3 regions of the Paenibacillus sp. J22R67 genome follow, and region 1 is predicted to be linked to each of the others. Evidence: riboswitches for the same ligand, from Rfam matches in the RefSeq annotation. Region 1 holds a riboswitch; each other region holds the start of a gene.
The links. A riboswitch is a leader RNA that binds a small molecule or an ion and turns the genes downstream of it on or off. The one in region 1 is predicted to bind cyclic di-AMP.

Region 1 (10,584 bases):
GCTTGAAATGGCATCCGCATTCGGAACGATTGCGAATCAGGGGCTTCATAAGGAAGCGACTGCGATTGCACGCATTGAGGATGCGAATGGACAGATTCTATATGAAGCGGCTCCGCAAGAAGAGCAGGTCCTTGATCCAGCAGTTGCTTATGTGATGACGAATCTCATGGAGAGTGTTTTCGAGGAAGGCGGTACGGGTAACCGTGTTGCCAGTACGATCAAGCGGCCTATCGCCGGTAAAACCGGAACGACCGATACGGATGCTTGGCTGGTCGGCTTCACGCCAGAGCTCGCTACAGCGGTATGGGTCGGCTATGATAAGAGCCGGGACATCTCTACCGTCGAGTCGCATCTGGCTTCACCTATTTTCGCGGAATTCACGGAACAAACGTTGGAGGCTATCCCGCCTAAGCTGTTCCAAATTCCGGAAGGCGTAGCGAATGTCTACATTGATCCCGTGAGCGGAAAGTTGTCCAATGAGGATTGCCCGAACGCTCATCTCGAGGCTTTTCTAGCCGGCACAGAACCAACGACTTACTGCACTGGCAAACCCGCCAAGCCCGCTTCCAATGAGGATAAAAAGGATTCGCCAAAAGGCCAAAACGGCTCTTGGTGGAACGACATCAAACGCTGGTGGAATGACTAATTCCCAGTCTCCGCGCAGCTTTCAGAGAACACAAAAAGGCAGAACTAAGCGCGTCTTAGTCTGCCTTTTTGCTGTCCTAGTATATGAGGTAACATACACTAGGGTCTAGTATACTCGGTTCACCTTGGCGTAACAATGGATGACACATAATGTTCATAATCTCAAATAAGGCCTTGCTGCGATTAAGAAAGAGCGTTTTTCAGCACATCATCCGAGCGGTTCCACCATTCTTCGTTGTGGCTGATTAGCTGCTTTTTGAGGGCTGCGCGCTCGCCGTCGGACAAGCCGTCAAGGATGAATTTACGCTTCATGGCGCCGTCCATTTTGTTCACGTGATCGGCCAGAATTTTCCAACCTCTGCGTGCCTCCGTATCGACCAGCATCTCGCAAGCAGACATGCCAGCATAGTACGCTCCCTCTTCGGTGCGGTCCACTGCCACCCAAACGATCCACGCCTTGCGTCCGTTCGGCACATCCTCTTTGTTCGTGGAGAATTTAATCCCCTTCTCGATTTTACTCTTAGCATGAAGCGTGCCCTCATCGAGGTACGCTTCATCTCCATCAATAATAACTCCTGATACATTGCTAAGATCGATCGCTCCAGCACCGAATCCTTTGTGATTGACTTTGGAGCTTACTATATTTAAGGCCAGCTTCTTTTTATCCGCTTCCATCGTTGCACCTTCCACTCATCGTAATGTTAAAATGACACCTTTGCTTTTATTGTAGCTAAAGTATTCCACGAGAACAAGAGCAGAGAGCTGGGGCTTGGCATAAGCCTACTTTTCGGCCATGGTAACAAATCTTTTCCACTCACAGAAATATTCCCTAGGTTGTCTACATATACATGCTGTAGATGCTTGTTAGGCGGGGTGAATCTATTGAGTGTTTTATTCAAAAACCGAAAGCTACAATGGTTCGTTGTCATGCTCCTTGCAGCAGGCACTGTCTTGCTGTCTGAAACTTTGCTCCCATCTGCAAGTAAACTGACGGTGCCTGTCGTCTCTAAGGAGGAACCGTCAGCACCGGCGCCGGACATGCAGGGTGCTGATCGCGGCAAATCTTCGGACAAACAAACGCAGGAACCGCTGAGCTACCGCATTGCGGAGTATCACATGAATGTTGCCTACACGCCAGAGACGAGGCAGCTCAAAGGGCAGCAAGCGTTATCGTGGGAAAATCCGGGTACAGTTCCTGTGCAAGAGATTTATCTGCATTTATATCCAAATGCATTCGCATCTAAGAAAACCACGTTTATGCGGGAGTCCGGCGGCAAGCTGCGGCAAGATGAAGCCACGGCTGATAGTACCGGCTATATGGACTTGCTTTCTGTCAAAACGGCTGACGGCGAGGACCTTACGCCACGCATGGTGTTTGTACAGCCCGACGACGGCAATAAAGACGACCATACGCTGCTCAAAATACCGCTGTCAAAACCCGTAGGGGCCGGTGAACGAGTCACCCTCAAGACGGAGTTTCTCGTCAAACTTCCCCAAGCCTTCGCCAGAATGGGCTATGTGGACGACTTCGTGATGGCTGGGCAATGGTTCCCTAAGGTTGCCGCATATGAGCGGGCCGGCACAAGGGGTCGCACGGAGCCAGGCTGGAATCTCCACCAATATCATGGGAATTCGGAGTTTTACGCAGATTTCGGATTGTATGATGTGAAAATTCAAGTGCCGGCGAACTATACGGTTGCCGCGACCGGTTTCCCTGTGAAACCAGCTGTGACGGAGAACGGGACGAAAACGTATCAATTTTATGCCGATGACGTGCATGATTTCGCATGGTCAGCATCACCGCACTTCGTGTATGTGGAAGAGCCCTTCTCTACACCGCAAATACCCGGGGTGAAGATCAAGCTCTATCTGGATCCCAACCATCAGGAATTGAAAGACCGTTATATGTACGCCGCCAAAAAAGCGCTATCCCGCTATAGTCAGTGGTACGGATCGTATCCTTACTCGACCTTGTCCATCGTTGTACCTCCTCCTGGAGGCAACGGCGCAGGCGGAATGGAATATCCTACGCTAATAACGGCTTGGGGCGCGGAGGACAAAACACCGGATCAGGAATTGGAACGCGTTGTTGTACATGAGATCGGACACCAATACTTCTATGGCCTCGTGGCGAGCAATGAGTTTGAAGAAGCTTGGCTGGATGAGGGCTTTACCTCCTATGCTGAGGATAAAGTGATGGAAGCCGACTTCGGAGCGACCCCTAATTTGCCTGTCGAGTCCAGCTACATTACTTCTCCAAACGCCCTACGCCAAAATGCATGGGCCTATACCGGACATGATCAGTACGCAGAAAATGTGTATACCAGAGGCAAGCTCGTGCTGAAAGCAATTGAGAAACAGGTTGGCACCAAAACCATGGATCGTATCATGCGGACTTATTTTCAAAAATGGCAATTCAAGCACCCCTCCACCAAAGACTTTCAAAACATTGTCGAGGAAGTTTCCAAAACGAAGTGGGACGACTTCTTCAATGAATATGTCTATGGCTCGATGATGATTGATTACACCGTTGAGAGCATCCATGTGAAAGCTGCAGGCAGCAAAGGAACTGGCCCTTACGAAAGTACGGTTCTCATCTCCAAGCGCGGCGGAAATTCGCCCGAAGTGCCGATTCAGTTCCATTTCGCCGACGGTACGGTTCTCGACAAAACATGGGACGGCAAAGAGAGCAGCATTGAGTACAAACTAACCCACACGACGCCTGTTGATTGGGTTCGCATTGATCCGAACTACTCGCTCATTCTAGAAAACAAACATATTAATAACTTCATGCAAGCAGAAGTAGATACCAAGTGGAAACTCCGCCTGAATCTCGGCATTATTCAATTCCTGCAAGCTATTTTCGGGTGGGTGGCCTGGTAGGCGCCCACTCTACAAGGCAAGTTTGCCTTCAGAAAACAACGCTTAGGAGGGACACCCGTGACAACCTATCTCAAATCCGGCTTCAGGGCGGCTCTACGGCAACCCTTCGCTACGATTGTTTTATTCATCTACCAAATGTGCTGGGGCATGCTGCTGTATAAGCTTGTACAAGGGGTGCTAGTTCCCCTCATGCACCGGTTTCCTGGCGGCGACCAGCCGAAGGAAGCGCTCCAGCTTTTTCTAGCCGAAAGTCAGTTCCAGTTATTCAAAACGGATCTTAGCCATTCCTACCTGTGGTGGCTGGCTATCTTGCTCCTAGCTCGCATGCTGCTCACCCCGATGATGAATAGCGGCGTCTACTACTCGCTCACACATTCGGATCAAAATGCTGGCTATCGCTTCGTCCGCGGCATCAAGGAACTCATGCTTCCCTTCTTCGCCGTGTATATAATCCGAATCGCCATGTCTCTGCTGCCACTCATCTGGGTACTGCCCAAAGCGCAGAAGGTGCTGGCTCACAGCACATCTTACGAACAAGCTTCCCTCGACTTACTGCCTTGGCTCATGGGGATGCTGGTTTATGGCTTCCTGCTGCATCTACTTTTTATGTACGTGCAGTTCGCTATTGCGGCGCATCTCGGCATCGTATCCACGGTCATAACGTTCATGCGGTATTCACTTCCAATTATCGGCCTTTCTCTGATACTTTTACTCAGTTCAGGACTTTTGGCAGGGATCACAGTTACTACGACCTATATCTGGGCAGGTCTGGTAGCGCTGATCATTTATCAGCTTTTCCCGCTCTTCCATATTTTCATGCAAATGTGGTCCATCACTTCGCAATATCAGCTTCTTTCCGCCAAAATGAGCCGATGAAACCTAATAAATAAAACCATTAATGGTTTAGATTTGTTCAATCCCCTTGCAAAAGGGGATTTTTTTGTCTGTAAAGCGAACCTTTACACATTTTTTCAGACCAAATTGCACGAAAAAGGAGGAATTTCGATGTTTATGACGAATTAAAGTGACTAGCATCAAAAAACCAAATATTTCATGCCGAATTCCTCATTTCTTGGGGAAACGGGGGAACCATACCGGGTGAATTGATCTTGCAAGACAGGGATCATAGGGAACCTTCAACCGAACCCTCCAGCTAACCTCGTAGGCACCGGAAGGAGACAAGCAGTTGAAAAAGGTTGTTGCTCTTCTTTTTAGTCTTGTTTTGTTTTTGAGTGTAGCTTTAGGGAGTGTGTCTGCGTCAGAATCCACATTGGACTCAACGGTTGACGAATTGATTGGAACACCGTACCGCGATGCGGGAACGACAACAAGAGGCTTTGATTGCTCTGGTTTCACATCGTACGTGTTCAATAAATTCGGCATTGACCTTCCTCATAGTTCAGCAGCTCAAAATAAAGAGGGCTACTGGATCGACAAAAGTGATCTGCGTAAAGGTGATCTTGTGTTCTTCGACACAGGGGGTAAAGGCGTTTCTCACGTTGGCATCTACCTTGGAAACGGTGAATTCATTCACTCTGCTTCCAATGAAGGTATCGTGAAAAACAAACTAAGCGAATCCTATTATGCGAAAAGGTATGTATCCGCTAGACGTGTTCTGTGGGATGATATCTATAATCAACTAACTGCTGAATCCAAGTAATTTTCTTGTTCCTCATGAATAAAGCCCAGACAAGCGTTAGCTCGAATGAGCCGCTTTTCAGGGCTTTTATTCTTTTCTTGTGGTTACAAATTTGTCAGAAGCGCTTGGGCTTCGAGAAAGGACACCAACCATGTCGCTAACAAGTGGAAACGACAACCCGCCATTCCCTGGTATCATTCAGTCCCTTGAGGAGCTAAGACCCCGTGTCGGAGAGCCCCACCTTGCCGTCCAAAATAAAGTTATCTCCAGCATCGACGATCATATACGCGCTTTTTTGGCAAAATCCCCTTTATTTTTCTTGTCTACGTCAAATAAAGAGGGTCTATGCGACGTCTCTCCGCGCGGTGACCATCCAGGCTTCGTCCATGTCCTGGATGATCGTCGTCTGATCTATCCTGAACGGCTGGGGAATCGCCGCATTGACTCTCTGCAAAATCTGCTCGACAATCCCCAAGTCGGCATGGTGTTCGTAATCCCCGGTGTCGAAACCGTGCTGCGGATTAACGGACGCGCTTGGCTGACGCAAGATGAGCAATTGCTCGAAGGTATGCAGCTTGGCGGCAAGCTCCCCGTTGTAGGGGTTGGCGTTGAAGTGCAGGAATGCTTCGTTCACTGCAGTCGCGCCCTCAAGCTATCCAAGATTTGGGAGCAAGACACTTGGCTGCCAGAACAGGAGCACCCGGATAGCATGGCAATGTTCCGTGCTCACGTGGCTCTGAATGGCGTCGAGCTGAAGGAATAGAGCAAAGCATCACCTTATGAGAAATTGTGTAACTTGACATAGCATGTAAGCCGTCCTATAATTACGACATCATGTTTCTAGGGTTCCGGGGCGCTGCAGCGCTGGTCTGGTCCGAGAGAAAACACACAGCGGATACGCTGTGATCACGGAGGGGAAAAAGCCCGGGAGTCTTATCGCGATGCGATAGTGCTTCCAGGCTTTTTCTTTTTGCCGCGCATCTTCGAATACTTATTGAAGGAGTGATTCACGGTGGCATGGTTATATCTGGTCATTGCAGGTGTTTTTGAAGTCGTATGGGCGATCTCATTGAAGTTCTCCAATGGTTTCACACGACTGATTCCATCAAGCATCACCATTGTCGGCATGATTATCAGCTTTTATTTTCTGGCAGCAGCTACGAAAACTCTTCCTATCGGCACAGCGTATGCCGCTTGGACGGGTATTGGCGCTGTAGGGGCGATTATTATCGGTACCCTATTCCTGAATGAGCCTATTAGTTTACTGCGTATTCTATTCATGATCCTCATTCTGGTCGGCGTTCTCGGCCTTAAGTTCACATCTGGACATTAAGCCTAACGTTTCTTACTTCACTTTGGCCGATGATTCTTAAGCCACTATGTAGCTAACATACCAGAAGGAGCTGCCTACAAATATTCGCAAATTCTCCGACAGCGGCTTAAAGATCTCATTCAACTCTTCATACGAATAGTAGTTTTTAATAATTTCATGCTTGGAGCCATCGGCCAGCTCCCTTCTTTTGTACGTATCTTCGCTATGTTCATTCGTAATCAGCTCTCCGCCTCTTCCTGGCACGTACACATTATCCGCAATAAACACGCGGGCTCCTCGTCCAAGCCGCTCGTGGAATCCTTGCAAAAAGGAGTCCACGCGATTTTTCGGAATATGCGAAAACCAGAAGTTGGCGAGTCCGCTGTCAAAGTCCCCTGTTACCTCAGAAAGCCTGTATGCATCCCCTTCTATGAAGGTGGTATTATGAAGCGGCCAGGACTTAGATTCCGCAATTTGCAGCACCTCTGGTCGTACGTCCACACCAACGATGTGTTTGGCCTTTTCCGCCATGAACTGAGTCCAATATCCGGTACCGCAAGCCACTTCCAGAACACGGCTCCCTGTTACCTGCTTCTTCACGATATCCGCCAGCATCGCAAGCTCTTGCTGATAGTCCGCATCCTCGCGGGCGTAAATCCGTTCATATTCAGCCGCTCGCGCACCGTAGTAATCCTGCACGCCTTCTTTCTCTTCATGCAAAAGCCGCTGCCGATCCTTCACCTCGTGAACGATCCGTTGTTTAGCTGCCAATAAGTCGGCAAAAATAGCTCCGCCCTGCGAGGCATAATTCGCCAGTAGACCATGCGTCGCCATCACAATAAGCTGCGTCATAGACAAGCCTGTTTCCTCCGCCATGCGCTCCAGATCAGTCTTCACCTTTTCAGGTAAGTAGACGGAAAGTCTTTTGGTTTTATCGTTCTTGTCATCCATTGGGAGGAACCTCCTTTGCGTTTTTCTCATTATAACATATATTATATGTCATTTGAACATATTAATTGTACCTTTTATTGCAAATGAGAAATTCAGGCTACTTAAAGAAGTTGCTACTAGCCTTTCACCCTCGCAAATCCCTCTAGTACACATAGAATACTAAGCAAGTATATTCATATGTTGATAGGAGATGGAGAAATGATTCCCAAACAACGTATTGCTGGAAAACCGAGCAGAATTGTTCGGCTCCCCAAGAGCGCAGGGCTGCCAAGAAGCAAAGCCATGCTGATGTACCGCACGCAACTTAGAAAGTACCATAAGCCCGGGTCGGGCCGCTTTCTGAGCCAACGCACCGTTTCGATCGGAACCGACAACTCGTGGTTCAATGCACAAATCATTCCCCGCGATCCTGCGTGGGTGCCCGTTACGAATGCCAACTATGTTTGGTACTCTGGCAACTTAAACAGTGAGAATGCTATCATTTCGACACGCTTCACGCTTGCTCAAAATAGAGCCATTCTCGGCGCTTCTCTCTTCCTATCTGTCGACAATTACGCCGTTGTCATCATTAACGGTGTGCCGCTCCTCTTTGACGGACCGCAGAATACACCTTCTTTCTACAATCCTGGTCGTACTTTCGACATTCGTCGATTTGTAAGACGTGGACGCAATGATGTCGTCATCATCGCCTTTAACCTTGGCGGACCGCGCACCGCGCAAATGCCTGCAGGCGTTGCCGCCAGACTCGATTTTCGACTCAGCAATTTGCAGTAATACTTTCTTATCTACTGAAAAAGGCCGGGCCTCCATCCGTGGATGGAACCCGACCTTTTTTACATCAATTGTCGTTCGCTCCCATAGCGGCGCTTCAATTGACTTAAGAAGAACTGCAGCGAGAGGAATAACAGGGCGAAGCTGGTACCCACACTCAAAATAATCCAAGGATGCAGCCTAATATATCTGGAGCCATATGCGATAAGGGATAACCATTCCCCCGATGTTGTGATGGTAATGGAGTAACCGGCATCGCTGTCACCAATGGTTTCTGTACCGCCAAGTACAATGTTAAACACAGCTAATTGACCCAGCAGGAAAAGCACTTGCATGAATTCGCTAAGGAACATGAACGTCATTTCATTCCTCATACAGGGGATTAAATGCCTAACTGTGCGATGAACAACGGAACCTCCCATTAAACGCGATGCTTCAATAAATAATTTATCATTATAATAGCGTGTACGTTCGGCTATCTGATGAGCAAGCGGAAATACGCCGATGAACGTGACGAGTATGACAAAAGTAGCGGAGAAGAGCATCTTGTAGTGCGCATCCGCTTTCACCCACTGATCGAGCCTCAGACCGAAATACATCCCGGCGAGTGGCGGAAACAGAAATACAAAAGCAGGTACGGATGCGACTACCCACTGCATCGCCTTTAGAACCCCCCACCCTTTGCCGGTGGTCCCGCTCCACAATCCCCAAGGCAGCGCTATCACAAAACGGAGCAGTGTTAGAGCTAAAGTCGTGCCCAGCGTGTACTTCAATCCGTTAAGCAGTAGGCTCAGCATATCAAAGCCCCGATGATCCGTCCCCAGCAGGAATGTACTATTCGGCGAGAACGGCGGGATGTTGTAACGCGTTTTCCCGTCTTGTTGATACTGTATCATGTTGATTTTGTCCGCTGGCAGAATGCCATGCGGCTTCAGCCATGTGCCAAATATCGCAACAAGGAGAATAAGAGCGATAAGCGCAATTGAGATGTAAAATGCGCTTGATGGACGTTTTATCATCGTGAGACAACCTCCCCTGTGCGAACGACAAACCTTTTACGCAGCAAGGCATACAGTACGTGAAAAGCCATCGCGAGCAGCACGAGCGACATGCAAATGACTGACATTGATGTAACGCTTTGCATAGCAGGCGAAGTAATGAAGCCTCCCAGGCCGAAAATGCCGCAGATCGCTTCCGCAACAGCCATACTTGCCAGTGCCAATGTCGTCGCCTTCGGCAGGATCGAGAGCAAATCAAGCATGACATTGCGCAGAACATGCGAGATCAGTACCTCACCACGGGTCAACCCTTTGGCTTGTGCGGTAACGACGTAGTCCTGACCTAGCTCACGCGTAATAGCGACGCGCATGGTACCGTAAATCGTAACCGACGGAATCAGCGCGATGGTGAGAAATGGGATAAGAAATGGCGTTTTATCACCAACTTGTACAATTAGCAGCACGTAATGACCCAACAACCTCGTCGCATAAATCGCGCCTAATTGAATAAGTACAATTAAGAAAAAATCAGGTAACCCCACAAGAAGAGCCTGCGCACCATCTAGTACAACGCCCAATCTGCGCCACAATGACGCTAACATCGCCATGAGCATGCTAAACACAATAGCCATCAGCAGGCCAGGGATGAAATACGTACACGTACGAAGCAGCATAGTAGGAAGTTCTCCGATCACAGAGACTTCATTACGGTTGTACGGACTGCGGAATTTACCGAAATCGCCATGGAAAAAACCCTGGATTTGCTCTTTCACCGAATAGCCGTAATACCGCCATGAAATGATAGGACGCTCCAATGGAACAGCTGACGCTGGGTAAATACCTTTGATCGTCAACGTCTTGCCTATGTAGTCCCACGTCTTGCCGTAGGGAACAGATAGCAAACCTGTTTTCTCATTGAGTATACGGCTTCCCGGCAGTTGTTCACTTATTTTCTGAATACTTGTATTCGGTCCGAGCGTGAGCCGAATTTGATCTGGCTGGGTAGACAAGAATGCATTTCGGATGTTGCTCAAGAAGAAGATACACACAAGTGTAAACACCCCGAGTAACAGCCACCGAATCGTTGACTTCAAAACCGGTCACCTCGTTCTATTATTCACCGTTGGTAGATAACTATTTCATAGTTTACCATGATTCATTTGGGAGCACTATCCATTTTAATTCCAGCATGCCAAACAAAAAGACCTGACACGCGATCATTAAGATCGCTGCCAGGTCTTTTTCAAACTCCACTCGCTCACGAGCTAAACTGCGCTTGATGCAAGCGGCTGTAAACGCCTCCTACAGCGATAAGCTCCTCGTGACCGCCTTGCTCGGAAATGCCCTGCTCCGTCACGACGACGATGCGGTCGGCATTCTTGATC
Region 2 (10,584 bases), on a different contig from region 1:
CTCGCGGGAACGGTTTCTCCTCAGCAATTCTCTGACAAAATGAAGTCCGAATACTTACGTCTGCGCAATCAATAGTAGCGGAATTGGGAGGGTGACAGCCACCCTCCTTTTTGCTCTATGATCATGAAGGAGGAAGGTGATCTTATGGCTGAGTCAAGGACAGCGCTTGTACAGACCCGTTCCCGTAAAAAAACGGAAACAACCTTTAGTCGCCTCGTGCGCAGCGGTGCTTTGCTGAATTTGCTCTATATTCCGGCGTTGCTTTTATTTTTCATTTTTATTTTCTATCCGTTTTTTAAAGGGATCAAAATTTCATTTACGAATTGGGACGGCTACAATCAAGACTACAAATGGATCGGTCTCAACAATTATAGCCGGATGTTCACGGATCCTGAGATCCTAAAGGTCATCCGCAATACGGCGATCTATGGTATCGGCAGTGCTGTTTTTCAAAATATCATCGGCTTGTTATACGCATTATTCTTAAATCTGAATATCCGAACCCGAGGACTTGTCCGTACGGTCATTTATTTGCCGGTCATTATCTCCTCCCTAATTATGGGGTATATCTGGTACTTCTTCTTCCAGTATCAAGGCGGCGCCATCAATGACATTATTCTATTGTTTCATGATCAGCCTTCGAATTTGCTGGGAGATCCGAATCTGAATGTGTGGATTATTACGTTCGTCAACACGTATCAGTATTTGGGGATCGCGATGGTGCTCTATTTGGCCGGATTGCAGTCGATTCCAAGGGATTACTATGAGGCAGCAACGATTGACGGAGCGGGTCCCTTACAGCGCTTCGCGCATGTGACATGGCCGCTTATTGCACCAGCTTTCACGGTCAGCATGGTACTCAATCTGATTGGCGGTCTTAAATTGTTTGACGTCATCGTCGCTTTGACCAACAGCGGTCCAGGCTATGCCTCCGCATCTTTGTCTTCGATTATGTATCTGCTCTATTTTGGGCGGGAAGATGCCGGATATGCCGCCACGATTGGTATTCTGATGTTCATTATGATCTCCATCGTGAGTATTACAGCCTTGCTGTTTCTTAGAAAGAGGGAGGTTAACGCATGAAAAACAAACGAAAAAGTCTGTTAACGCTGCTCTCCCTCGTCATCTGCTTGGCGCACATTTTGCCCTTCTATATTTTGATAACGACATCTCTCAAAGCGTTCGATGATCTAAGCTCCAAATGGATGTTTCCGGGCTATCTATACTTCGACAACTTCCGAGATGCTTGGAAGGAAGCGCATCTGGCGGATGCTTTCCGGAGCAACTTCATCGTGACGGTTATTTCGGTAGTCTTGATCGTCATGATTGGCTCCATTGCGGCCTATCCGCTTGCACGGCGCCAAACGAGCTGGAATAAATTCATTTATGCGGTTTTCGTGTCTGCTTTAATCGTTCCCCCATTGACTATTCTGGTTCCGTTGTATAAATTTATGGTAGATATTGGCGGGATGAATCAGTACTGGGGCATTATTCTATTGTTCATTACCTTCAATCTGCCCATGACGATTTTCTTGTACACCGGTTTTATCTCCACGATTCCGCGGGATTTGGACGAGGCGGCGATGATTGATGGAGCGGGTCGTTTTCAGCTATTTTTCACGGTGATCTTACCGCTGCTTAAGCCTGTGACGGCGACTGTTATTATTTTGTCTGGTGTTGCTGTGTGGAACGACTATCAATTCTCGATCTTTTTCTTGCAAAAGCCAGAGATGCGGACCATAACGGTAGCGCTTTCATCATTCTTTGGCCAGTACACAAGTAATGTAGGTTGGGTGGCTGCCGGGTCCTTCATGGGCGCAATTCCGATGACGATTGTCTATTTATTTTTGCAGCGCTACTTTGTCTCGGGACTTGCTTCCGGCGCGATCAAAGGATAATCGCTAGGAGGTTGATACAATCAGACAATCGATTCGATTCCGGTTATCTCTACTATTTTTCATTACCATTGTCATCCCGATTGTCGGTATTGTCGTGAAATTGCCCTCCTATTACCTTGATTTAATTAAAGAACAAGAGTCCTCTCTGCTAGAGGGGACTTTAACTGCGCTTACGTTCGATATTCAAACGTATTTGGACGATTTGGAACGAATGACCGTTACTCCTTATTTAAACAACGAAGTGATGCTTGCTTTGAAATTGAAATCTACCTCTCAGTGGAAGCTCCTGACCCCTTATGAGCAATATGAGGCGGAAGAAGTACTGAATAAAACCCTCCCTAGCTATTTGAAAAATATGCGAAAGGACATACTCGGAACCATTCTTCTGCCGATGGATGGTTCTGTTTACATTACGCCGCCTCTCAGTTTCTCTGATCAAGTGGTGAAAGGTTTTCCTTTTAAACTGCAGGATTGGTATATTAAGGCGGTAAAAGCCGACGGGAACGTAGCGTTCACTGGTGTACATAAGCAGGATTATCTGAATAACGCGGATAGCGAGGTTTTCTCGGTTACGCGTCTGATCAAGGATCCAGACTCGAGTCGGCCGCTGGGCATCATTATGGCGGATGCCGACACGGTCCTCTTGGATCAGATGATGAAAGGCATTCGGCTGAGCAAGGGGGCAAAGGTGGTCATCCTTGACGATAATGAGCAATTGATCTATGCGAATCAGCCTATTACTGGCGAGATGCAGCGCCAAATTGCCTCGGGAGATCGGACGGTCATGGACGCGAAAGACTCCTACACCGTCGTTCGGGAAACGATCTCCCGCTCGAATTGGGTGATCGCGATCCTATCGCCGGAGGCTTTCATCCAAACCCATTTGAAGCGGGTCTATTGGATTGGTTCCGCTTTTGCGGCGAGTGGCTTGTTGATCGCGTTGATTCTGTATTTCACAGTCTCCCACTGGATTGTTACACCTTTCAAGCAAATGATTCAAGTGATGAAGCGCGTCCAGCGCGGAGATATGAATACGCTTTATCGGGTAAAAGGAAACGACGAAATCTCCCAGCTGGGCAGCAATTTGAATACGATGATCTATAAGCTTGGTGAGCTGATTGATCGGGAATATAAAGCCGTGCTCGGGAAGCGGAACGCGGAGTACCGGGCTTTGCAGTCGCAAATTCAACCTCATTTTCTGTACAACACGTTAAATGGCTTCATTGGACTCAATCGAACGGGGCAAAGCATGCAGCTGGAGAGAGCTATTCTGTCGTTAAGCGGCATGCTGCGCTACACGCTAGAGCATAACGATTGGGCGCAGCTGCAGGAGGAAATCGATTTTATAAACAAGTACTGCGGGCTCCAACAGGTTCGTTTCGCGGAGAAAATTCAGGTGCACATCAGCTGCGATCCGGATGCTCTATCACTCTTAATTCCGAAGCTGCTGCTGCAGCCGATGATCGAGAATGCTATCATTCATGGCATAGAACCATGTGATCATAGTTGTGAGCTCAGAATGGACATCCGTATTCAGCAGATCCCTGGTGAGAAGGAAGAAGTAGTAGTGATTCAAATTAGTGATAACGGGGTGGGATTTGAGTCAAGCAAGGTACAGGAGGGCTTAGGCATTCGGAATGTTAGGGAGCGGTTGCAGCTGTCTTTCGAGGGAGCATCGATGCGTATTCATAGTGCTAAGGATGAAGGGACTAGTGTTCAAATCCTACTACCTTTAAAGGATGTGATGCGAGGATGAAATTGATCATTGCAGATGATGAGAAGCTGATTCGGGCGAGCATTCGCAGTATGGTTCAGGATGTAGAATCCTCCTGGCACATTGTTGGCGAAGGAGCGAATGGTGAGGAGCTTCTGGAGCTGGTCAATGAACATAAGCCGAATGTCGCCATCATTGATATCCGGATGCCCCGAATGAACGGGCTGGAGGCGATGCGTCTGGGCAAAGCGATCTCGCCTTGCACCAAGTGGATCATCTTAAGTGGATTCTCAGACTTTGCTTATGTGCAAGAGGCTCTACAGCTTGGCGCGTCTGATTATTTGCTAAAGCCGGTGAACCCGCTTGATTTGGAGCGGGCGTTAACGAATACGGCCAAGCACAATAAAGAATTCATCCAAATGCATAACCAACAATTCGAAAATAGTTTATTTGCCCTATGCAACGGTCTTACGACCTTGAAGTTTGAGGAGCTGGACAGTGTCTATGTGCAAGGCTGGTTTATCGGCGCTGTTTGTATATTTGATACGACCAAAACAGGGAAGTCTTTTTCGGACATGACCTGCGCCTTTTATGATGACCTGCGTGAGCGTATGAAAGGCTTGCTCGTTTATGGCATGAATTTTGCCATGGTGTCGCTGCCTGATGGTGAGTGTGCGGTTATTGGTTCTTGGGATCCGTTGAGAGGTTTTGATTGCAGGGAACAAGTGCAGCAATTTTTTGACGAGCTGGCCTGTATTGCTGAACCCTATCGTCAAGAGGGTTTAGCTATAACGATTCTACAAACCGGTGAGTGCCGCGGCTTCGATCAGCTGAATGTCCAGCTTGCCCAGCTTGGGGAATGGAGCCATCTACGTGTGGTTCGCGGCATCGGGCAGCGCATTAGGTATGTAGATCTGGAGTCAGAAGCTCAGGTTCCTGATAGCTCCAAAATCAGTTTGCTTTTCTGCGCGATTAAGCAGCATATGTATTTCAGGGCGTATTTGAATTATCAAACGGCTGTTGGAGAGCTGGAGGGATTGCTGCTAGCTGGCAAACGAAGTTCGAGTGCGCAAACGCAGCGGGCCATTCACCTGTATATGGTGCAGGCACTAGGTGTTGGAGGTGCTTATAATGCCGATGCCACGCGGCCAGAGACTGAAGTGATCAGGGCATTGAGGGAGATGGGGGAAAGCAAGCTGCGAGAGATCAAGCCCAGGGAGCCAGTCACGGCTGATCTGATCGAGCAGGTCGTAAAGTATCTCGAACAGCATTATATGGATGATATCGGGATAGGTTCAATTGCCCAGCAGCTCAATGTGTCTGCCAACTATTTAAGCATGCTGTTTAATAAAAAAACAGGAACGCCATTCGTTAAATATTTAACGAATATTCGCATGCTGAAGGCCAAAGAGCTGCTGCTCAATACGAATTTGCAAGTGAAGCAAATCGCGGAGAAGGTTGGCTACTACAGCACGCGGCATTTCACCAAATTATTTGTGGAGAACTGTTCGAGTTATCCATCGGATTATCGGAAGAGTCATGTCTAGTCAAATGAATTGCGAAAACTTGCGATACTGCTGAGCCGACATCCCTTCCCACTTTTTAAATATACGACTGAAATAGTGAAAATCATCATAGCCGACTTCCAGCGAGATTCTCTCGATTTTATTATCCGTTTCGCGTAGCAGCCGCTTAGCCTGCTGATGCCGGACGGATTGCAGGTATTTATTAGGGCTCATGCCGAGCATATCTTTAAAAAGCTTACTCATATAGTCTTCATGAACATTGATGAAAGCGGCCATATCGCCATTGGTCCACTTTTTTCGGTAACTCGTTTTGAGTTCATGAGCTAGATGCTGTAAGCTTTCTTGATATTTCGGGTGAAGGGTACGATCGGTCTCGGCTTGGTGCCGGATAAGCAGTGTGAGCATTTGGAGCATCAGCCCCTTGGAAACCATTTCGAAGCCTTGTTTCTGCTCGGTCATTTCATGGATGGTCGCTTCCATCAGCGAAACGACAGCAGGAGGAAGCGAGATGGAGTATCCGTATGGAAACAGAGGTGTCCCGTCGATAGAAGGCATCGCGCAAAAACAATCCACAAGCGGATTGCTTTCATCCACGACAATATCCCCTTGCTTCACGCGCAGGTCGCTAAAGAAATCGAAATGAATCCCCAGCAGATGAACATGCGGCGCTGTCAACACTTCGATCGTGTGATACACGTTAGCTGGTATAAGCAGCAGCCTTCCAGCCGGAATCAGCAGCGATCTCCCCAGTAAAGTGGCCAGCAATTCGCCTTGAATGACATAGAGAAACTGAAAATCGTAAATGCGCCGCGCCCATTTGAATTGAGGCGTTCTTTGGTGCAGTTGAGCCCAATGCACGCTGGGCGCTAGCTCGCGATATGTGGTAGGCCGAATCGGAGATCCCTCTGTCAATGTCATCACCATCCAATGGATAGACTGAGTAGACGTTCGGTTCCATTTTATCACATGGCTTGTTCGACTTTTGTAGAAACTTGGCAGTATGAATTGTGGTTCTTATTGTATCTTCGAGGGTAATTTAAGGGAGGATGAACTCAAAAAATTTGGCGGTGGTATGATGTTGTCTGCATTGAAAAGGTTACTCATCGGTCAGCCTTTGAAATCAGCCGAATTAGGGGAGCAAAAGCTGAACAAAACAAAGGCATTAGCGATCCTGTCTTCCGACGCGCTATCATCGGTGGCTTATGGACCTGAACAGATTCTGATTGTGCTTATCACAATAAGCGCCGCGGCTCTTTGGTACTCGGTACCGATCGGTGTCGGTGTGCTCATTCTATTATTGGCTCTCATTTTGTCATATCGGCAAGTTATTTTCGCGTATCCCCGTGGGGGCGGAGCGTATGTCGTTTCGAAGGAGAATTTGGGTGTGAATGCGGGCCTTCTCGCTGGTGGCTCCTTGCTGGTGGATTACATCCTAACAGTGGCGGTCAGCATCTCGGCGGGGACAGACGCCATTACTTCTGCCTTCCCGTCGCTCCATCCCTACAATGTGAACATAGCTACTCTGCTCGTGATCGCCATAACGATCCTAAATCTCAGAGGGATCACGGAGTCAGCTTCGATCCTTGCCTATCCCGTCTATTTATTTATTTTGGCGTTGTTTATATTAATCTGCGTAGGCTTGTATAAAGGGGTGACAGGGACAGTCTCACCTGAAGTGCATACTACTATAGGGACGCCGGTTGCGGGAATTACACTGTTCTTGTTATTAAAAGCTTTCGCATCCGGCAGTTCGGCATTAACGGGCGTGGAAGCAATCTCCAATGCGATTCCAAACTTCAAAGAGCCAGGACCGAATAATGCCTCCAAAACCTTAGCGGCTATGGGGTTATTGCTTGCCATTTTATTTTCGGGCATCGTGTATTTGGCTTTTGCCTACGGCATCGTTCCCAAAGCGCAGGAAACAGTAGTCTCACAGATTGCCTCCCAAACATTTGGGAGGAATTACATGTACTATATCATCCAAGGCACCACTGCGATGATCCTTGTGCTTGCCGCGAATACCGGGTATTCGGCCTTTCCTTTACTTGCTGTTAATTTGGCCAGGGACAAATATATCGCTAGAATGTTTACGATCAGAGGGGATCGATTGGGCTATTCGAACGGGATCATTTTCCTGGCGGTTATGTCGATCATTCTGATTATTGCTTTTAAAGGCCGGACGGAGCATCTCATTCCCCTGTATGCGGTTGGTGTGTTTATCCCCTTTACGCTCGCGCAAACAGGAATGCTGGTGAAGTGGGTACGCGAGAAACCTAAAGGCTGGATCGTCAAACTAACGATCAATTTGATTGGCGCGTTGATTAGCTTTACCGTGATGCTGATCTTTTTTATCACAAAGCTGGGGCAGGTATGGCCTGTGTTTATCTTCCTCCCCTTAATTGTTTATACATTCCATAAAATCAAAAAGCACTATGAGGCTGTCGGTGAGCAGCTCCGAATCACGACATGTGAGCCTTCCGTCGAGATCAAAGGCAATGTGATGATTATACCTGTCGCGGGAATTACACATGTCGTGGAAAATTCCATGAATTACGCCAAATCGCTGGCGCCGGACCAGATTATTGCTGTGTATGTGGCTTTTGATCGGGAGGCCGAGAAGCAGTTCCAAGAGAAATGGGAGTGTTGGCAGCCGGATGTGCGGTTAGTTACGCTGCATTCTCACTACCGAAGCATCATTCAACCGTTGACGAAATTCATCGATACCGTGGAACATAAGGCGAATGAGTCGAACTACCGGGTAACGGTCTTGATTCCGCAGTTTATCCCCAAACGAAACTGGCAGCACATTCTCCATAATCAGTCCAGCTTGCTGATCCGCGCGTTTCTGCTGTACAGGCGGGATCTGATCGTGACGACGGTGCCGTATCATTTGAAAAAGTAGATGTGTAAATAAATTCGAGCATATTAAAACGGTTTTTTTGACAGCTATGGGGAACTACACGCCGCTATTTTGATAAAAACCCAGATATTCGATGTTTAGCGGAACTACGTTCCGCTATTTTGCCAATTTCACTTAAAAAACGTGCCATGGAGGACAAATAGGAGCCTGTAGTTCCGCCTTGAGAGGAAATCGTTTATTTTATTTAAAATAGAGGACTGTAGCTCCCCTCGTAAAAACTAGGCCGGATTTCCGTTAGATTTTTGGGAATTACGCTGGATCATGAGGACGTCAGGAAACCAACCTGGCGTTTTTTGCATGTCAGGCTGCCTACACCGTGGGGCTCCCAGCCTTAATTGTTTTCCCAAGATAGTGCTCTCTTTGCACGCGCATGATGAAAGCTTGAAGTTCTTGCTCGGTTTCACACACGGCCGCGTGTTCTAACCAAAGGAAGAACCTTTTTTTACATATGGCAGAAGCATGCAGCGGGAAGGTATCTCTCGATTTGATCACATATAGTCCAGAGGGAACGTTCTTCCAAGGGGCTGTGAAATTCATGCGGATAGATAGCCTAGATCGCTTCTCCCAATCTTGCTCCTTTTGTTTGTTTCGTATAGACCTGTACATGTTCATGATCACGTAATGCTCGGAGATTTCCGTCCATTTGGCATATCCGGCTTGCTGCGCTTTTTGAATAATTTCCGACTTCGCCTTACAGAACCAGTACCCGACAATAATAGGGAAACGGTTAGCTTCTTCTAGCCATAAGACACCGAACCACTCATAAGTTAAAGCGATGGGATTTAACGCTTCGGGGATTAACCCTAAATAATAATGGGGAGTAGAAGCCATCGTCATTTCTCCTTTGCACGTAAGACCTGACAGAAATAATGTGTGTGTTCTGCTCCTTAATTGTAAGGCTGGGAGTGATAAAAATGGGGTAAAGAAAAGTGGGGTAACCCATAAAAAAACGATAAAAATGGCGTAAATGGAAGGAAAACGAAGCTTGGATAGTGATAATGAATGCTTTGATTAATTGAAAGCGCACCCATTAGTCATTATGCCGAAAAAGAGATTGCGGTACGTTTTACAGGCTGAGCTCCAAGGCGTAAGATTCAGAGCATCAACTTCACAGCAAGTTGAAAATGCTGAGTTCCCGCAAGGGGAACGGGGGAACCAATTGAGGACGGCTCTAGAGCAACGTCTTCGCGGGGTGAATCCAAGGCAAGCTCCAGCTTGCCAAGGTAGGGCGCTTCCAAGCCCGAATCCGACAGCTAACCTCGTAAGCGAATTGGGAGAGAGCCAACGTTCTATCGTGCTAATTACAGCTTGTATATAGAAGCTGCCATGAAGCCCGAGAGCAGAGATTCTCTGCTCGCAGGCTTCTTTTTGTTGTCCAAAAATTGAGGAGAGTGAATCTACCAATGGTTCCCGAATGCAAGATTACCCGAATTGAATGCTATCGCTTTGATGATGAGTTATCCGATAAACTGCTGCCTGGACATGGCCGCGACTGCCTGTGCGGCATGCTTTCGATCTCAACAAGTCTGGGGACGAGCGGTTTAGGGGATTATGAAATTCCTTGCGGCAACCTGAAGGGAGATTTCGTTCAATGGGCTGTTGTCTTTCAGAAGCTCAAAGGGCTTTCCCTTGAGGACGGTTTGGAATATGTGCATCAGAAGAAAGAGGCATGGGGGGAAACAAGGACTCATGTTATAGAGTCGGCATTAACGGACTTGTCAGATAAGCTTCATCATAGATCTATAGGCAAAAAAGAGGTAGATGTTCTATCGAATCGTTCCTATATCTTTGACCATTCAGAGGCTTATGTCTCTTTCTAAGCAGGCATTTTTATGCTTTTTTTATATGCACGCTATAGATTCTTTACCTCATTTTTATACCGTTCGGCGTTACAATGAGTCAGGTAAGAGAGGAAGCGATGAAAGTCATGCAAAGCGATTTGCTGCTAATAGCTGCGCCTACCAAGGCAGGCGAAGACTTTATGAAACAAATAAAGTTGAGTAGTTTTCCTTTTGTTGCATTAACAAACAATAAGATGGAAAAACTCAAGCTAGAGGGGCAGGGAGTGAAAAAAATCATCCAAGTGGATACATCGGTACCGGGTTCATCTACACCTATTATTCCCGATTATCCAATCGGAAACATTATTTTGTTCGAAGAGAGCTTGACGTTATGCTGCCGGTACATTCAGATATGCCGCAGTTGGACATCAGGGTCTATGTATGTGATTACCCAAAGCGTAAATCCTAGATTGATTTATAAAGGGTTAGGCGCTGACTACGTTATTTATTCTAAAAATGGTGATGTGAAGTTCCTTCTATCCACTTTATTACAAAAAACCAATAAATTAGGTACTGTCTGATTTGAAGGAGGTGCGCTATGTACAACGATGTGACAATGATTTTATTAATGGCATTGACCTTCCTGGGGTTCTGGGGATTTATGAAATTTTGTGAAAAAGCGTAAGCTGATGCTTTCGATGCAAGTTTTTGGATGAAAACTTATAGGAGGCAACCAAATGATTGT
Region 3 (10,584 bases), on a different contig from region 1:
AATGATCAGTATTTGTTGCGGCATAGGCAGTGGCTGCGGTTGTTAGGATTAGTGTTGCAAGAGATGCTGATAGAATTAGTTTTTTCATTTTTAAATCTCCTTTTTCGTGGTTGTTGTGTCGTCGACGACATCTTTTATATTAAGGGTAAATTTTAAAGAGTATTGTAAGTAAACCTTAAGATTTATTAAGAAGCTATCTCCCTATTGGTAGCGACACTTCCATTGACCGCCTCCCAAGTTTGGGCATACAATTAACTTATTGAATCCGCGGAGGCTTACAACTTCCCTATGAGAGGAACCTCTATCATGTTTAAAAAGGTTGTCTGGACAATAGGTGCCATCGGCTTGGCAAGTTGCATCGCGGTCACTTTTTTTGTCATCGATACGCAAATAAATGACCTCGAGCATAGCCGATCAGAACCTGCTGCTATATGGACTCATCCCACCGTTACTTCCCCAACTCCCAAGCCCAAACAGCCGGATATAGTTACCTATTGGAAGAACCAAGAGAAGAAATCCGCACAATCCGGATATTCTGATGCCGCTGCTGCCTACCAAGATCGGATCGCGGCTTACTCAGCCGGGCTTCCTTCGATATCGCCACTAACTCATAATTGGCCTAGCATTCAATCTCCTTCAGCGAAAATGGAGCTCTATCACCGCGTCCCTTCGATAGCGGAATCTTCCAGTCTTGCAAAACACGAGCCAGCATCAGGGACTTATATTGGTATGCTAGGGGCAGATCGCAGAGTCGGCTATGATGTTACGAAGATTGAAGATGTATACGGACGAAAGCACGCCCTTTATTTGGCTTATGTCGGATGGCGGAAGGTACAGACCGATACGAACACGTATTTCCCGGCACGGACAGCCGAAAGAGTAAAGGAGCTGGGCGGCGCACTCCAGATCGGTTGGGAACCGCGCTATGGCTTGGACGACGTGCAGGATGACGAATACGTCCGCCGGTTTGCGCGGGAAGCCAAGGCTTCCGGCATTCCAATATTCTTGCGTTATGCTTCAGAGATGAATGGCGCATGGGTGCCTTGGCATGGTAATCCTCAGCAATACGTGGAGAAATTCCGCCTTGTTCACGATATTATGGCCGAAGAAGCACCTAATGTCGCGATGGTTTGGTCGCCTAATTTCTCGCCAGCGGATACGATCGATGACTATTATCCAGGCGACGCCTACGTAGACTGGGTTGGTTTCTCCTTGTACAATACTCCCTATTCAGCAGATAAAGAACAGCTCAAAGGGAGCGTAATCGATACCTTCGCACCTCTCTATGAGCGTTATAGTCATAAACCTATTATGATTTCAGAGGGGGCAATTGCTCATACCTATTTGCCGACTAACCAAACATATTGGAGCTGGGCCGAAGGCCAAATGGGGTACATGTACGGTTTGCTGCCGCGATTGTTTCCGCAGGTTAAAGCGATCACCTACTTTAACTTCAGCCGCGCGCAAGCGATTCGAACGAATGGGACTTATGTCTACGATATCGGGGAGAATCCCTTCATGGACGGGTTATATCAAAGGCTAATCACATCCGATTGGTTCCTAAGCAAGGTCGAGTCAGGTGTTGACCCTATTCAATATCGGTATGCGCCAGTTCTAGGCCAATCTCTTCCCATTGGAAAACAAACGGTTATTGTTAACCCTAAGCTTGAGAATGAGCGAGGTGAACCTCCATTTGCTATCGCCATTTATCAAGGCAATCAGCTTCTTGGCGTCAGTTATGAAGCTCCATGGGAAATTGAAGTTCAAGTGCCTGCTGAGTCGGCGACTGAACCATGGTATGCACTAGCTTTCAATGACAAAATGGAGCCCACTGCTATTAGCAAAGGTGTTACATCTACAAATTAATGGCATCTTGCATGAAAAAACCCTGACGGATCAAAGTCCGTCAGGGTTTATGTTATGTAGATCACCTACCTCAAAAGACAAGGTCGTTTATGATCATATTTCCAATTTGGGACATAAAATTGCATAGCCAACGCATCATCACGCGCTCCCAAACCTTCCTTATTGTAAAGCTGATGCGCTTTTTCAATAGCGTCCATGTCAATTTCTACGCCCAGACCCGGCTTGGTCGGAACATCCACCATGCCCCCAACAATCTGAAACGGCTCCTTAGTCAACTGCTGACCGTCCTGCCATATCCAATGCGTATCAATCGCCGTTATTTTCCCCGGTGCTGCGGCTGCCACATGGGTAAACATCGCAAGTGAAATATCAAAATGATTGTTCGAGTGAGATCCCCACGTCAGTCCCCATTCATGACACATCTGAGCTACTCTAACAGAGCCTTGCATCGTCCAGAAATGTGGATCGGCTAGCGGAATATCGACAGATTGCAGCTGAATCGTATGCCCCATCTGGCGCCAATCGGTAGCGATCATGTTGGTTGCCGTAGGAAGGCCTGTCTCACGCCGGAACTCAGCCATAATTTCACGGCCGGAATAACCGTTTTCTGCTCCGCATGGGTCTTCGGCATAAGCCAATACATGATGCTTATCGCGGCATAGGTGAATCGACTCAGCTAAAGACCATGCCCCGTTAGGGTCAAGTGTAATTCTGGCTTGAGGGAAACGTTCCGCTAGTGCTGTGACCGCTTCGATCTCCTCCTCACCGCGCAGTACGCCTCCTTTCAGCTTAAAATCATTAAATCCATATCGCTCATGAGCCGCTTCGGCTAGTTTCACAACGGCCTCTGGTGTAAGCGCTTCCTCATGACGCAGTCTAAACCACTCGTTCTCAGCATCCTCTGCCCCCAGGTACGGGAGATTTGTTCGATTCCGATCACCTATATAAAACAAGTAGCCTAACATCTCTACTTTATCGCGCTGTTGACCTTCTCCTAGAAGTGCAGCAACAGGAACACCAAGGAATTGTCCCAAGAGATCAAGCAATGCGGCTTCCAAAGCCGTAACGGCATGTATCGTGATGCGAAGATCGAAAGTCTGCAAACCGCGTCCACCCATATCTCGATCAGCGAATTGCTTGCGAATTTTGGTAAGAATGTTATTGTATTGACCGATCGATTGACCGATAAGCAGTGCGTTCGCATCTTCAAGCGTTTTACGAATATTCTCACCGCCTGGTACTTCACCTACGCCCGTATGCCCTGCACTATCCTTAAGAATGACGATATTACGTGTAAAGAATGGAGCATGAGCCCCACTAAGATTGAAGAGCATACTATCGTGCCCTGCAACTGGAATAACCTTAAGTTCGGTAATAATTGGTGTACGGGAAGTCTGGTTTCTCGATTGCTCATTTAGTAGTTCTTGTTTCATGTCTGGTCTCTCCCTCTCATTTGGATGAATACCGGTTTAATGAATGTGAAAACTAACTAGCTACCTTATGCTAAATTGTACCACGTCCTCTAGCTCCTAAGTACTTAAATACGTCAAATTCACATATTTTTGTTAGGGAATAGTATGAGCTCGCCGGAGAGGAAGTTGAAATCATGGTACATTATAAAAAAATGAAGATTGATGGTTGGGATCTATTTTTTCGCCAAGCCGGAAGTCCTTACAATCCAACAATCATCCTACTTCATGGTTTTCCAAGCTCATCCCATATGTTCAGGGATTTAATTCCTCTACTATCAGACCGATTTCACGTCATTGCTCCTGACTATCTTGGATTTGGTAATAGCAGCATGCCTACCGTAGAAGACTATTCGTACACCTTCGAGAATCTATCTATGATGATTGAAAAGCTTATTGATAATCTGTGTATTTCTCATTATATTTTGTACACCCATGATTATGGGGGTCCTATCGGATTCAGACTGGCTATTCGTAATCCACAGCGCATTCTTGGGTTCGTTATTCAGAATGCCGTGGTAAGTGTAAACGGGTTAGGAAAACCCTTTGATCTTTTCAAAGCACTCTGGGCCGATCGAAGTCCTGCAACAGAGGCAGCCTTTGCCAAGCTAGTAACCTTTGATTTTACCAAAATGCAATATGTTACTGGCGTGTGCCAGCCTTATCTGATTAGCCCCGATGGTTATTTAATGGACCAATTATTCTTGGATCGCCCAGGCAATGACCAAATCCAGCTGGAACTGGGCTACGATTATCGCAAAAACGTAGAACAATATCCCGCTTGGCAGCAATACTTGCAAACGTATCAACCTCCTACCCTGATAACCTGGGGCAAAAATGATTTTATATTTACGATAGAAGGGGCTCTAACCTTTGGAAAATTATTGAAATGTGTGGAAACTCATTTTTTATGTGGAGGGCATTTTGTTCTCGAAGAACAAAGCCAGCATGTTTCCGAGCTTATCAAGCGCTTTTTTGGCCGTATCTATACTTGAAGTTCCGTTACTTAAATTAACAAAAAAGGAGCTGCCCGCAGGCAAGCTCCTTCTCTATTGTTGAAGATAGTTAAATAGTACTGCTGCTAATGTACTCTCTGAGGCAAGGATACGGACCACTGAGGATATGCGCCATAGTTACGATAAAATTGTGATGATCCTCCAGGATTTGCGGGGAAGTACCGACACGACTGGCTAGTGATTGTTCAACCGCTAATTCCTTTTCGGAACTTAGTTGATTGAGCAGCTCATTGTTTTGAGCGACCGTTTTGCTTATTTCCATTAATGTCTGTGTTTCGACGCCTGATGGTTGGTAAGCCAAATTCGGAAATTGAATGTCGAATTCCTCTAACCGCTGTTTTAAATGAAGAATCTCGTGTTGACGTTGTAAAGAATCGTTGGATCTCTTCACTTGAATAAGATTCTTCAACCCATTGGTTACTCTCGTAAGCAGCATGTCTAGTTCCTCCTATTTTCTCTAGAAGAGAAAAAGGAAGCGAGGGAATAGAACCTCATGTAACAGGGTTCCAATTAATGTTTCTAACCTTTTCTTTCTACGCTGACGAAGTTAGCTGACGGATTCGGGTTGAAAGTTAACCCTAACACAATATATGTGTACTCACCCCAGGAAACTTGGTTCCCCCGCTTCTTTAATCTAAAGAATTAAGCGTATTTTATCAATTTACTCCAATGTTTAAAGAGAAGCAATAGTAATATTTTCTTATATCTGCTATGTCATTAGTCATGCATGCCTTTCAACCAAACTAGTATTCGATCTACTACCTCCTTATATCTTTGCCCGACTAGCAGGCCGGTGTGCGTTGTATTCCAAAGCCCCGTATATTCAGCATGGAGATGCTCAGCCGTCACCTTCCCGCGCATGTCATCCTCCTCACCATTTACTGCCTTAATAACCAAACTTGGCATATCTATCAACCTGCTGTCTATCGAAATTCCACCGTTTGATCCCAATGAATAATAAAAAGCGTTAAATGCTTTTAACGACTCCATAGCCAAATATTTTCTCTGAAAATCAATGTCATCTACCGATTCATCTATACTTGAATAATCTTCTCGGGTTGGGGCAGGCATGATGCTTCCCAGTGTCATTTGTCCTATTTCTTTGTAAGGTACAGATTCATAAACTTCCTTGCTTATACTTGTATCAATCACCACCAAGCCTACGAGTTCAACCGTCTCAGCCAGCTTCTGGCTCAATATTCCACCCATACTAAAGCCAATGAGAATCGGAGGAACACCACATTCAGCCAGTACCTCCAACATATCCTCCAAATAATCTTCGAAGGATACATTTGTCAAATCGAGCACTCTGCTCTTGTAATGTCCTCTTAAATTCATAACATAACATTGCCATCCTTTATTTATAAAGTGAGGAATGTATTTACTCCACATCCAACTGCCCGTGTAAGCACCGTGTACGAATAAAAGTGGAGGTCTTTCTGGATTTGCCTCTGGAAGGTCATCTCCCTCGAATACTTCTAAGAATAGATCATTTTCTCCGATGTATTTCACCCTATGATCTGGCAAATCTTTCGTATAATCTCTCATGAAAAGCTCCTCCTCGTTATTTAGTTTGACGTCAAACTATTAGAACAAAAAAAATTAAAAATTGTGATAAATTTTCATTAGAATTCGCAGCAATTCTTCTTTTTCTTGATCCGAGATATTAAAGTAAAATACGTCTAACATTTCTTGGGATATGGTTTCAAATACAGGCTTCAGTTCCTCCCCTCTTGGCGTTAAGGCAACATATACGACCCTTGAATCTTCGCTGTCCCTTTCCTTAGTCACATAGCCGATACGCACCAATTTGTCAACGAGTGCAGTCACAGTAGACTTATCTTTATCAATTCTCTTGGCGATATCCGCCATAGTCAATCTAGGCGCATGAAACAGTGCAAAGATAATATCTCCATGTGAAATAGCCATATCCTCGACCCCGTATTTCGCCATCTCGGATATAATAAACCGATTCGTCTTTTCTCTAATTTTGGATATAAGTGATACAGCATCTCTTGGTTTCATATCTCGATTATAGTTTGACGTCAAACTAATGTCAAATATAAATTTAAGGCAGCCGTTCCAATTGGCCGGCTGCCTTAAGTCTAATCACAAAAGCTTACTCTCGTAGGATTCTTGGAACCACTCATAATTGTCAAGAATACGTTCCTTATCCGCATCACTTAAATCTAAATATCTGTCTACAATGGATTTCAGCATTTCTGAAGAGAATGATTGTCCCTGAGGTTGTAAACTGTCAGCGGATAAACTGTCCATAATTGCCCCTAGTAGTGCCGCAGGAGCACTTCCTACCTGATTGTTAACTATCTCTACTGCTTTTGCAGGATTATCTTCATATAACAAATTAAATGCAACGGCTTGAAGATACGCATCCCCTAAATTTTCTTCCAGGATCTTCGAGCAGAAAGGTGATGCTTTTTCCTTATCCTTTATGGACAGTTCAGTTAACGCTGTAGTGACTTCCTCAACATTGTCTAAACTGTTTAGAATCGCAATTAACTGATCGGTATCCATATTGGAGATGTATGTTTCATAATTAACGATCCTGTCCAATGCTGCTGCTTTCTCATCTTGCTTCTTATTATCCATTCTATACCTCCATACTTAAATGGTCGTTGGGATTAACTTTATTGTTGAAAGATACGGCTGTCCATTAACCATCTTCCACGTTGTTAGTACTTTGAGTTTACCATTAGGACCTTCTAGTATGCTTGGGAAATCCAACGTATTTTCAGGTCTTATTTGTTTTCCTACTTCTAATAAATGATTGGCAATGGATTGGTTATTCTCTATTGTATCACTTAATCCTATCGATTCGAGTTTTTGCCGCATATCATCTGAGCGATCAAAATTATGTTTCATCTTTTCAAGTCTTTTTAACTGTTCGGCATTATGAGGGTCTGCATCAAATACTTTTCTTTGGGTTTGTTTTAATCTCTTTAAATCTCGGATCTGTTCCCTCACGTCTTGAATGTTAACATTGACCTTGCCTCTCAAATATTTCTCAATTTTATCTACGGGTATTATCGTATCTCCATCTGTATAGACCTTAATGGCTTTCCCACTCTGCGGTGCAATAACCTCTTCAATTTTAAGCTTACCTGGCACGTCAATATCCAGCTTTCGGGAACCCAGCTTGTCGAGAATTTTGCGGGCGTAGCGCCGCCCTCTCTTCCCCAACCAGCCGATAGCTCTGCCGAATGGAATTCGGCTTAATATAATACCTGTAGCAACGGCGAGCGCATTTTCGGGTGTCAGCAGCTTCTTTGGATCACGTATATACCCTGCAATCTCATGCCCACTGCCGGCAATTCCAGTCGTAGTCAACGCGAACCCGACAGCAGGCCAGAACCCAACAAACAGCAACGACAACGCTATAGTCCCAAGAATAATTGCACCTTGCTCGAACCACGACAACCGATCCCACCAATTTTGTAACGAATCGAACATACAAGCAAAGCAAGCTAGTCGATCGCCGCCTAAGTAGTAGCCCTCCATACCCTTATACAGAGCAGCCACAAGCAGAAACGCAGCAAGTCCAGTGAGTACCTGATACAGAACCTTCATCCGTTTCTGGATGTGCTCCTGTCTACCGAGTGCTTCCTCATTGCCATAAAGCAAATTAAATCCAAGCTCACGCCTGTGCCGGTAGAAATCAAGCCAATAACCGAATTTCCCCCGCTCTAGGAACAGGGAAGATAAGATGTTCCACAGCTCAGAGAACGGATTGAGAAACGGCTCGTTCGGCAGGGTTGGCAGGCGTTGACGTACTTTATTCAGCGATAAATAATCAGCAATGAGCGATGCAGCCAGCATCAGCAGGAAGACAGGCTGCGTTTGATAACCGCTGCCAGTCCAATCATGAAGCTGGAAAACCCATCCCGGTAGCTTGTGCTGCCCATTATACGCCGCGTGATCAAGGATAGACCAAAGTAATATAGCTGCAGGGAATAGAATGACCCATTTCGTTAATCTAGGCCACAGCCGATAAGCAATCCCGCACGCTAGTGCAATCATAGCAGTATGTACCGGATGACCGACGGTCATCATCGTCGGAAACAGACTTTCTTCGAAGCGTCCTGGAAACAACGAGAAGAAGTCCCAATGGATCGTTTCGCCGCCTAGCATCGTAAAGCTATAGCCAAACTTTTTAGCAAGAATACCGGAATTTAACCACCTTCGGGCAAGCTCCTCCATGAGTTGAAAGCCGACACCTGTTGCTGCACCGATAAGCGTATAATCTCCTAAACTTAGAGCGGAGGCTCGTCGCGAGAAGAATAGGAAGATCCCCAGGGGAAGGAGTTTCCATAATTCTTCGAAAATGGGTGTTATAACGGCCATGGACCAAGTCTCTGACGTTCTTCCGCCGAAAAGCACGTGGAACGCATTGACCGTAAGAGTTGTGAATGGTACGACGATGAAAACACCTGCAAATACGAACAGAACGACCTGCTTCCACGGCATCGTTTTGCTTCGGCATAGAAACCAAAATTGCAGCAGCACATACATCGACCATACATACTGAACCATCATGGCACGTGATTCTTTTGCGAAAAATAAGCTCAGAACAAACACAATTAGCGACAACCAAGAAAAAATCGTATAAGCCTTTTTCATAACCGGATATTTCTCTATCCATGCTTGGCAAATCACAAGGATAGCCTCAATAAAGTCCCGAATTCCTGTTCGAATGGCCCAAATCGAATTCACGACGTTCGCCTCCTTCGAAAGACATAATCCCAAAAATTGGTATATTATAGAGTTCGTTACGCAATTATTTTTTGTGGGGGACGTCCTGACATCATTGTTGAACTCGCCATAAATAAAAAACGACTGCTTCACAGCAGCCGTTTTATCGTTTTCTTGCGCATTCACATAACTAGGTTCTTATAAAACTCATGATACCAAATCCACTTTATATATACAGGGAACTCCCTCCATATCAGAGGTAAATATAATAAACGAGCCATCTGGCGAGAAAGTCGGATGCGGGTGGGCATCCTGTGTATGGCCGTAAGACTTCCAGCTAGTTCCATGGGAGCATAGCCGTTCTTCTTGCTTCAATGCTACATCCACTAAATAAATGAAATGCTGCTCAGGTAGTTGCCCGTCCCCTACGATCTGCGTATGAGTAGCATTCGAAATAAAGTGGCAATACTTGGAGCAGTTCATCCAGACTTCTTCCTCCAACGTATCCGAGTCCATGAACCGAATGCTCTCGTGGTAGAGATCGTCCTTATGCCGATACACATAAGCAAATCTGGAGCCATCTGCAAGCCAATATTCATGTGTGATGAGCTCATCATGCGTTTGTTCCTTCGCGCAGCGCAGCCGCGTCCCATCCTTTTGGACCAGCCAGAGCCTGGCATCGATCAGATGCCCAGGACCTTCATGACAAAATAAAATGGTCGATGGGTCATTCGGGCGAATTTGCGGATGCCCCAGCCAGCAATTCTGCTCCTCATGCGCGATATGGCTAGTCCGCTGTTCAATATCCAAGTAGACGATTCGGCAGTGCGGTTTCGCTGCCCATTGAGGCTCGAAGTTAGACCAATCCCCTTTACTTGGCACGATATCCTTTTCATTGATTTCGACCATAACAAGATATTTGTCGTCTGAGCTGAGACCGGGATTCGCATTCGATTTCCACCCTGATGGTGACGTGTACAAGACCTCTTCCTTCAGCGTGGTCATATCCAATCGCATGATCCGCTGATCCCTGCAATAGATCAAGTAGTTATCGTCACTCGTCAGACTGCAGCTGAAATCATGAATATCCGGCCCTTCCGTTAATTGCATAGCCGATCCATCGTTCAGATCCATCCGGTAAAGTTGACGAGTTCCTTCACGCTCACTAGCATAAATGAGGTAGCGGTTATCGTTTGTGATCATTTTATAATAAAAATAAGGATGATGATTCACTTGCTCCGGCGCTGTCAAACGAGTCATAACACGGCCCGTGTACGCATCTTCAAATGGATGGAACTCATTACGAATCGTAGATCCTTTAGCCATCAGTGATCACTCCATTTCTTATCAGTAAAAGTTAGGGCCGAGGTCGCAGCATTTTCGCCTTCTCTGCAGGTTTGAGCGGCAGCGACAATTGAAGATCGGCACGGTTCGGAGCATGGAATTCTGCTTGAACCTCTGAGCTCTCTCCTGCTTGTATGACCGCAGCCGTAGCTTCGAGCTCATCTCTCTCTTCGCCCAGA

Region 2: another riboswitch for cyclic di-AMP. It lies ahead of AC58VC_RS35450 (hypothetical protein); the one in region 1 lies ahead of AC58VC_RS37290 (C40 family peptidase).
Region 3: another riboswitch for cyclic di-AMP. It lies ahead of AC58VC_RS08400 (hypothetical protein); the one in region 1 lies ahead of AC58VC_RS37290 (C40 family peptidase).

Annotation. Positions count from the first base shown of each region.
Region 1 covers NZ_JCAUAX010000025.1:9,500-20,083, reverse strand. The annotation lists gene AC58VC_RS37310 (transglycosylase domain-containing protein) at 1-646, shown strand, start outside; gene AC58VC_RS37305 (YwhD family protein) at 829-1,320, opposite strand; gene AC58VC_RS37300 (M1 family metallopeptidase) at 1,573-3,528, shown strand; gene AC58VC_RS37295 (hypothetical protein) at 3,586-4,404, shown strand; cyclic di-AMP (ydaO/yuaA leader) riboswitch at 4,573-4,711, shown strand; gene AC58VC_RS37290 (C40 family peptidase) at 4,715-5,188, shown strand; gene AC58VC_RS37285 (MSMEG_1061 family FMN-dependent PPOX-type flavoprotein) at 5,268-5,930, shown strand; guanidine-I (ykkC/yxkD leader) riboswitch at 5,998-6,100, shown strand; gene sugE (quaternary ammonium compound efflux SMR transporter SugE) at 6,180-6,500, shown strand; gene AC58VC_RS37275 (methyltransferase domain-containing protein) at 6,537-7,430, opposite strand; gene AC58VC_RS37270 (hypothetical protein) at 7,608-8,204, shown strand; gene AC58VC_RS37265 (hypothetical protein) at 8,264-9,220, opposite strand; gene AC58VC_RS37260 (ABC transporter permease subunit) at 9,217-10,293, opposite strand; gene AC58VC_RS37255 (ABC transporter ATP-binding protein) at 10,458-10,584, opposite strand, start outside.
Region 2 covers NZ_JCAUAX010000018.1:33,029-43,612, reverse strand. The annotation lists gene AC58VC_RS35490 (ABC transporter substrate-binding protein) at 1-75, shown strand, start outside; gene AC58VC_RS35485 (carbohydrate ABC transporter permease) at 145-1,083, shown strand; gene AC58VC_RS35480 (carbohydrate ABC transporter permease) at 1,080-1,898, shown strand; gene AC58VC_RS35475 (cache domain-containing sensor histidine kinase) at 1,993-3,654, shown strand; gene AC58VC_RS35470 (response regulator transcription factor) at 3,651-5,159, shown strand; gene AC58VC_RS35465 (helix-turn-helix transcriptional regulator) at 5,160-6,062, opposite strand; gene AC58VC_RS35460 (APC family permease) at 6,214-8,040, shown strand; gene AC58VC_RS35455 (hypothetical protein) at 8,368-8,889, opposite strand; cyclic di-AMP (ydaO/yuaA leader) riboswitch at 9,174-9,342, shown strand; gene AC58VC_RS35450 (hypothetical protein) at 9,462-9,878, shown strand; gene AC58VC_RS35445 (hypothetical protein) at 9,977-10,420, shown strand; gene AC58VC_RS35440 (potassium-transporting ATPase subunit F) at 10,577-10,584, shown strand, end outside.
Region 3 covers NZ_JCAUAX010000002.1:505,499-516,082, forward strand. The annotation lists gene AC58VC_RS08380 (hypothetical protein) at 1-88, opposite strand, end outside; gene AC58VC_RS08385 (glycoside hydrolase family 26 protein) at 307-1,866, shown strand; gene gudD (glucarate dehydratase) at 1,932-3,299, opposite strand; gene AC58VC_RS08395 (alpha/beta fold hydrolase) at 3,491-4,330, shown strand; gene AC58VC_RS08400 (hypothetical protein) at 4,401-4,787, opposite strand; cyclic di-AMP (ydaO/yuaA leader) riboswitch at 4,874-5,010, opposite strand; gene AC58VC_RS08405 (alpha/beta fold hydrolase) at 5,069-5,899, opposite strand; gene AC58VC_RS08410 (MarR family winged helix-turn-helix transcriptional regulator) at 5,954-6,376, opposite strand; gene AC58VC_RS08415 (hypothetical protein) at 6,461-6,961, opposite strand; gene AC58VC_RS08420 (PrsW family glutamic-type intramembrane protease) at 6,977-9,082, opposite strand; gene AC58VC_RS08425 (oligogalacturonate lyase family protein) at 9,269-10,387, opposite strand; gene AC58VC_RS08430 (DUF8769 domain-containing protein) at 10,419-10,584, opposite strand, start outside.